2 linked regions of the Anatilimnocola aggregata genome follow. Each later gene encodes a partner of the first gene's protein in a complex. Links are inferred from orthologs where the notes say so. Each region holds a gene or a part of one and is shown in the gene's direction. Other genes may lie near its edges.

Region 1 (3,227 bases):
TGCCGAGTGAGTTGTTTGGGGAGTTCATCGCGCTGGGCCGTTGGGAATTCACGTCATATTTTGACGATGGTGCGGCCCACAATCTCGCCGCGCAAAATCTGTTGAATTTTCTCTTCCAACTCGCTTAAGGAGACTTCGGTCGCCAGCAGATTCAAATCGCTCATGCGCCAGGGGCCAGCTAACTGTTCCCAGATTCGCAAGCGACGATCGTAAGGAAGTGCAGCTGAGGCGATGCCCGCGAGAATCACGCCACGCAATAAGAACGGATGCACCGATAGCGACAATTCGGTACCACCGACCAGCCCGCACGCAGCCACCACGCCATAGTCGCGCAGTTGCCGCACAATGGTCGTCAAGGTTTGTCCTCCCACGGTATCGACCGCGGCTGCCCAGCGCGCCGAGAGGAGCGGTTTAGTTGTTGCATTTAGTACTTCGTCACGTCCGATGACTTGCTTCGCCCCCCAACTTTGCAGTGTACTGGCCAGCTGCGATTTGCCTGTGACGGCAACCACTTGATAACCAAGTTGCGCGAGCAACTTTACTGCCAGCGAACCGACCCCGCCGGTTGCGCCAGTCACGACCACTTCGCCTGCGTCGGGAGCAATTCCGTTTGTTATCAAGGCCTGCACGCACTGCGCGGCAGTAAAGCCAGCCGTGCCGAGAATCATGGTTTCCTTCAGCGAAAGTCCGGCGGGAAGTGGAACGATCCAATCGGCCGGAATGCGAACAAATTGCGACCAACCGCCCCAATGTCCTGCTCCCAGATCGTTGCCCGTGATGACCACACTTTGCCCGGGCAGAAATCTCGGGTTGGTGCTCGCTTCGACGATGCCCGCTGCATCAATGCCCGGCACATGAGGCAACGTGCGTACGACTCCCGGATGACCTCCGGCGGCCAGCGCGTCCTTGTAGTTGAGCGATGAGTACTCCACTCTGACCAGCACTTCATCGGCCCCCAGCGCATCAAACGGCAGTGAGCAGACTCCGCGCGTCACCTTGCCGGCCGCATCTTTTTCCACATAAAAGCAAGTGAAGTTGTCGATCATCAGAAACTCCAGGGAGAGGGATGTTGTCCGGCGCAAGTGTCCCCTACGCGGGAGAGGGAGGCGCAAAGCGCCCGAACGCAAGTCAGCACCTTGACGTAGGTTGTTCCCGCAGCATGAGTTACGGCTACTGGCTGGTACCAGCCCAGGTTGACAGCACAATCGCAAGACACCTAGAATCTGGAATTCTTCGGCGAGTTTGAAAGACTGATGGAACCAACGGTCGAAGTCAGCATTTCTTCAGCAGTTGGTGTTTACCGCAGTGAAAGGAATTATCTCCTTGGCGGTATAACTCAGTAACTCGATCGGTCGAAGATCTAACCTGTCCATCTAGCCGTCAAAGTCAACGTAACCTCGCAAGATTATACCCGTCGCTGCTGCCCGGTTTGGGCGGCTCAAAGGAGCACACCATGGGCGCCAATGTAGTCGAAATCAACGATACCAATTTCCAAGCCGAAGTGATCTCGAGCGATCAACCTGTGCTCGTCGACTTCTGGGCTCCCTGGTGCGGACCATGCCGTAAAATCGCGCCCATGATTGACGAATTGGCTTCGGAAAACGTCGGTAAGGCCAAAGTCGGTAAAGTGAATGTCGACGACAGCCAGTCGTCGGCCATGCAGTACGGAATCGAAGCGATTCCCACACTGATCATTTTCCACAAGGGCCAACCGGTGCAACGCTTTCAAGGCATTCCCAATAAGGCCCGTGTGCAAGAAGCGCTCGACGCCGCCAAGGCGTAAGTAGCGAACCTGTACGCGACTAAGTCAAAGCAAACCGGCCCGTGAATCTCGAATTCGCGGGCTGGTGTCGTTTCTTGGCTAAGCAGAGTTGGGATTGGTAGTGTGATGCTGTCAGCATGCCTAGTAAGATGACCATGGTCGTCCTCTCATCGACTTTGCACCCACAGGCAGCCGCATGACCACCGCCGATTTGCAAGCCGTTCATCAACTGCACGAAGCCTACGGCCAGATCACGCGCGAGCTGAGCAAGGTGGTTGTCGGGCAGCAATCGGTGATTGAGCAACTGCTCGTGGCGATGTTTTCGCGCGGCCATTGCTTGCTCGTAGGTGTGCCCGGCCTGGCGAAAACGCTCATGATTCGGAGCGTGGCCGATGCCTTAGCGTTGCAATTCAGCCGCGTGCAGTTCACGCCCGACCTGATGCCATCGGATATCACCGGCACCGAAGTGATTCAAGAAGATAAGAGCACCGGGCAGCGAGTGTTTCGCTTTCTACCTGGTCCGATCTTCGCCAACATCGTCCTCGCCGATGAAATCAATCGCACGCCCCCCAAGACCCAGGCAGCTCTGCTCGAAGCGATGCAAGAGAATCAAGTGACTGTCGGTGGCCAGCGGCATTTGCTTCCCGAACCGTTCTTTGTGCTCGCCACGCAAAACCCGATTGAGCAAGAAGGAACTTACCCGCTACCTGAAGCTCAACTCGACCGGTTCATGTTCCACGTTTGGGTCGATTATCCGAGCATGGAGGAAGAGCTGGAAATCGTCAAACGCACGACGGCGGAGCAGGATTTCAAGATCGTCCCCACCCTCTCAGCCGAACACATTCAGCAGCTCGTTCGCATCGTGCGGAAAGTTCCCGTGGCCGATCACGTCGCCCGGTATGCATTGCAATTGGTGCGAATGACGCGGCGCAACGAACCCGATGCTCCGGCCTTTGTAAAGGACTATGTCCTGTGGGGTGCTGGTCCGCGGGCGAGTCAATATCTGGTGCTCGGTGCGAAAGCCCGCGCGGTATTGAAGGGGCGGTTGTTTGTCACGCACGAAGATATTCAGGCCATCGCCCCGCCGGTTTTGCGGCATCGCTTGAAGACCAATTTCAATGCCGATGCAGAAGGCATTACGCCCGACGAAATCGTTCGCCGTTTGATTGCCCACGTCACTCCCCCTGCCGATGAGGATCCCGCTGGTGGAAAGCTCGCCGACATCGTTCGATCCCAGGCAGCTGGCTAAGCTGCGCGGACTGCGATTGCGAGCTCGGCACGTTGTCGAGGGGTACATCGCGGGTCAGCATCGCAGCCCACTGCATGGCTACTCGATCGAGTTCGCGGAACATCGCGAATACTCGCCGGGAGACGATCTGCGCCATCTCGATTGGAAAGTCTTCGGCCGCACCGACAAGTTCTACCTGAAGCAGTACGAAGACGAGACCAACCTGCTCTGCCATCT
Region 2 (3,113 bases), 320 kb from region 1 along the record:
GCCGACCGAAGCTCGTTTGCCCGCCTGGCAAGCGTTGCCGTTGGCAAAAACAGGCCAAAGCACTGGACTTGTAGAGACCGATTTCAAAGGAAGTCCAAAGCGGCGCAAGCTCACGATGGGCGACGATCAATTGACGCTAATCGAGCTCAAACATGCCACCATTCCCGACTTTGCCACGTACTATGACGCGTCGCTGATGAATCCCAAAGCGATGGTCGGCATTCTGTTGGGCTCGATGTCGGTGTTTGTGTTCTGCGCCATGACCATGAAAGCGGTGGGACGTGCGGCCAAGGGAATGGTAGAAGAGGTCCGCCGCCAGTTTAAAGAGAACCCGGGGATTATGGCGGGAACATCAATGCCCGATTACGCTCGCCCGGTGCAGATCAGCACGGTCGCTGCCCAGCGGGAAATGATTCTGCCTTCGCTCCTTGGTCTCGTGACCCCAGTCGTCATCGGTTTGCTCCTAGGGGTGGGCGGTGTGCTGGGTTTGCTGGTCGGAACGCTGGCCACGGGCTTTTGCGTGGCTGTGTTCATGTCGAACTCGGGTGGTTCGTGGGACAATGCCAAGAAGCACATCGAGGCCGGCAACTTTGGCGGCAAAAAGACGGATGCTCACAAGGCAGCTGTGGTCGGCGATACCGTCGGCGATCCCTTCAAGGACACGAGCGGCCCCAGCTTGAATATTCTCATCAAACTGATGAGCATGGTGAGCGTGGTGGCCGCCGGTCTGGTGGTTCGCTACAGCCTGGCTGCCCTCGGCATCTTCTAATCCTGCGACGAACGGGCTTGACTGGCGGGGAATCACCTCAACTCGGAGGTGCTTCCCCGCAAAGTGTCCGCTCGGAATAGTTCACTTCTACCAAACTAGCCACAGCCGCCGGTTTACGACCGGGCGGCTGTTCCTATAATCAGGCTTGATTGGTTTCACACTCTTTCAGGATGTTTCCATGCCCGAGCATGTGGTGATTATTGGCAGTGGCCCCGCTGGTTGGTCTGCCGCGATTTATGCGGCCCGCGCAAACTTGCACCCCATCGTGTTCGAAGGGGCAATCACTGAAGAGAACCGGATCTCTGGCACCTTGCCGCTGGGGCAATTGAATCTGACCACTGAGGTCGAGAACTATGCCGGTTTTCCCTCCGGGAACCTGAGCGGCTACATCAAGTCGGCCATTGATCCGGAACGGCACAACGACTTCATGATCGAAGAGCACCCGCACGCGGTGACCGGCCCAGAATTGATGAACTTAATGCGTCAACAGGCCCTCAACTTTGGCACGAAAATCGTCACCGACGACGTGGTCTCGGTCGATCTCAGCAAGCGGCCGTTCGTCATCACACCGCGCGAGGGAGAGCCAATTGAATCGCACACCATCATCGTTTCGACTGGTGCCCGGGCGAACTATCTGGGCCTGCCGTCAGAAGAGAAGTTCAAGAATCGCGGCGTAAGTGCCTGCGCGGTTTGCGACGGCGCGCTTCCTCGGTTCCGCAACAAGCCGATGGTCGTTGTCGGCGGTGGTGACTCGGCCGTCGAAGAAGCGACCTACCTCAGCAAGTACGCTTCGACCGTTCACATGCTGATGCGGCGCGATGTTTTTCGCGCCTCGAAGATCATGAAGGAACGGGCCGAAACGAATCCCAAAATCAAGATTCACTTCTTCCGCGAAGTCGACGAAGTACTCGGTGACGACAAGCCAGGTGGACCGGGCGTTACGGGCATCCGTCTGAAGAATAATCAAGACGGTACCAAGGAAGAACTTGCAGCCAGCGGCCTGTTCCTGGCGATTGGCCACACGCCAAACACGTCGTTCCTTAACGGCCAGTTGGAACTGAACGAAAAGGGATACGTGAAACTGACGCAATCGTTCCGCACTTACACCAGCGTGCCGGGCGTGTTTGCTGCGGGGGATGTTGCCGACGACTACTATCGCCAGGCGATTACATCTGCGGGAACTGGCTGTATGGCCGCTCTTGATGCCGAGCGTTTTTTGGCAGCCGAGGGTATTTAAGCGTTACGCGCGCATTGCGCGTGCCCGTCGATGGCATTCCTTGATGCGACCTTCCAATTCACTCACCACTTGCTCGTCGGTGAGTGACGCGATGAGCACCGGCGATAGCGGCTCACCGATAACGACAGCGATTCGCCCTAGCCGCGGCAGTTTTGCCGACCGCGGCCAGGCCTGATAAGCTCCGTCGAGCCCAACGGGTACGAGTGGTACTTTGCTGCGACGCGCCACACTGCAAAACCCTGACTTCAGCGACGAGACCTCGCCATCTTGCGACCGCGTCCCTTCGGGAAAGATAAGCACTTGCTCGCCTGCCTTGAGTCGGCGAAGTGTCTCCTTCAAACCGGCCAGCCCGCCTCCTTCACGGTCGATGGGAATGGCATCGAGAAAGCGAATCAGTGGGGCAAGAAGCGGATTCTTGAAGAGCGTATCGCGGGCCAGGTAGTTCATTCGCCGACTGCAGGTCAGCCCGACCAGCACCGGATCGAAATAGCTCTGGTGGTTCGAGCAGATTAGCGCGCCACCTTCCCGCGGGAAGTGCTCCGCACCTTGCCAACGCAGCCGATAAACGACGATTCCGAAAACCCGTGAAAAATTGCGGAACGCATCGTAACCGGCATGCTGAATCCAGGAGCGTTCCATACGAAGGGGATCAATCGAAGGCGGTCAAACAAGGAGGAAGGTTAAACTAGCGACAGCTTCTGCTGCCGCTCGCGAACGATGCTTTCCAACCGGACAATCACTTGTTCTGTACTCAAACCATCGGTGCACACATCAATGGCATCGTCGGCCCGGCGGAGCGGACCAAATTCACGCTGCATATCTCGCCGGTCGCGGTCGTTGATCTGTCGCAGCACTTCCTCCCAAGATATTTGCTCGCCCCGCGCTTGCAACTCCGTGTGCCGGCGAGTTGCTCGCTCTTCGGGCGAAGCAGTCAGATAAATCTTGCACTCGGCATGCGGAAACGCCACCGTTCCTTGATCGCGACCCTCGGTGACCGTATCGCTACCTTCGGCAAATTCGCGCTGCAAATGGACGAGTCGTTCGCGCACGCGGCGATTGTCAGCTGCCAGATAAACGGAAGCGGCAACCTCGCTGGTGCGAATCAGA

Evidence for each region.
Region 2: the proteins of trxA (region 1) and ETAA8_RS17840 are in contact, whole or in part, in a crystal structure (PDB 1F6M), measured with the Escherichia coli proteins. The link is inferred for Anatilimnocola aggregata from one-to-one orthologs.

What each region holds. Positions count from the first base shown.
Region 1 is NZ_CP036274.1:4,485,547-4,488,773, forward strand. The notes cover bases 214-3,118. They hold trxA (thioredoxin), read left to right. Parts: upstream 214-1,453; coding sequence 1,454-1,783; downstream 1,784-3,118. Other genes in these bases: ETAA8_RS16785 (YhdH/YhfP family quinone oxidoreductase), read right to left, coding at 214-1,046; ETAA8_RS16795 (AAA family ATPase), read left to right, coding at 1,959-3,011; ETAA8_RS16800 (DUF58 domain-containing protein), read left to right, coding at 2,968-3,118. Also shown: more of ETAA8_RS16785, read right to left, coding at 54-213; more of ETAA8_RS16800, read left to right, coding at 3,119-3,227. UniProt on the Escherichia coli protein: Participates in various redox reactions through the reversible oxidation of its active center dithiol to a disulfide and catalyzes dithiol-disulfide exchange reactions.
Region 2 is NZ_CP036274.1:4,804,678-4,807,790, reverse strand. Bases 186-2,976 are described here. They hold ETAA8_RS17840 (NAD(P)/FAD-dependent oxidoreductase), read left to right. Parts: upstream 186-947; coding sequence 948-2,006; downstream 2,007-2,976. Other genes in these bases: cmk ((d)CMP kinase), read right to left, coding at 2,687-2,976; ETAA8_RS17835 (lysophospholipid acyltransferase family protein), read right to left, coding at 2,010-2,645; ETAA8_RS17845 (sodium-translocating pyrophosphatase), read left to right, coding at 186-769. Outside these bases: more of ETAA8_RS17845, read left to right, coding at 1-185; more of cmk, read right to left, coding at 2,977-3,113.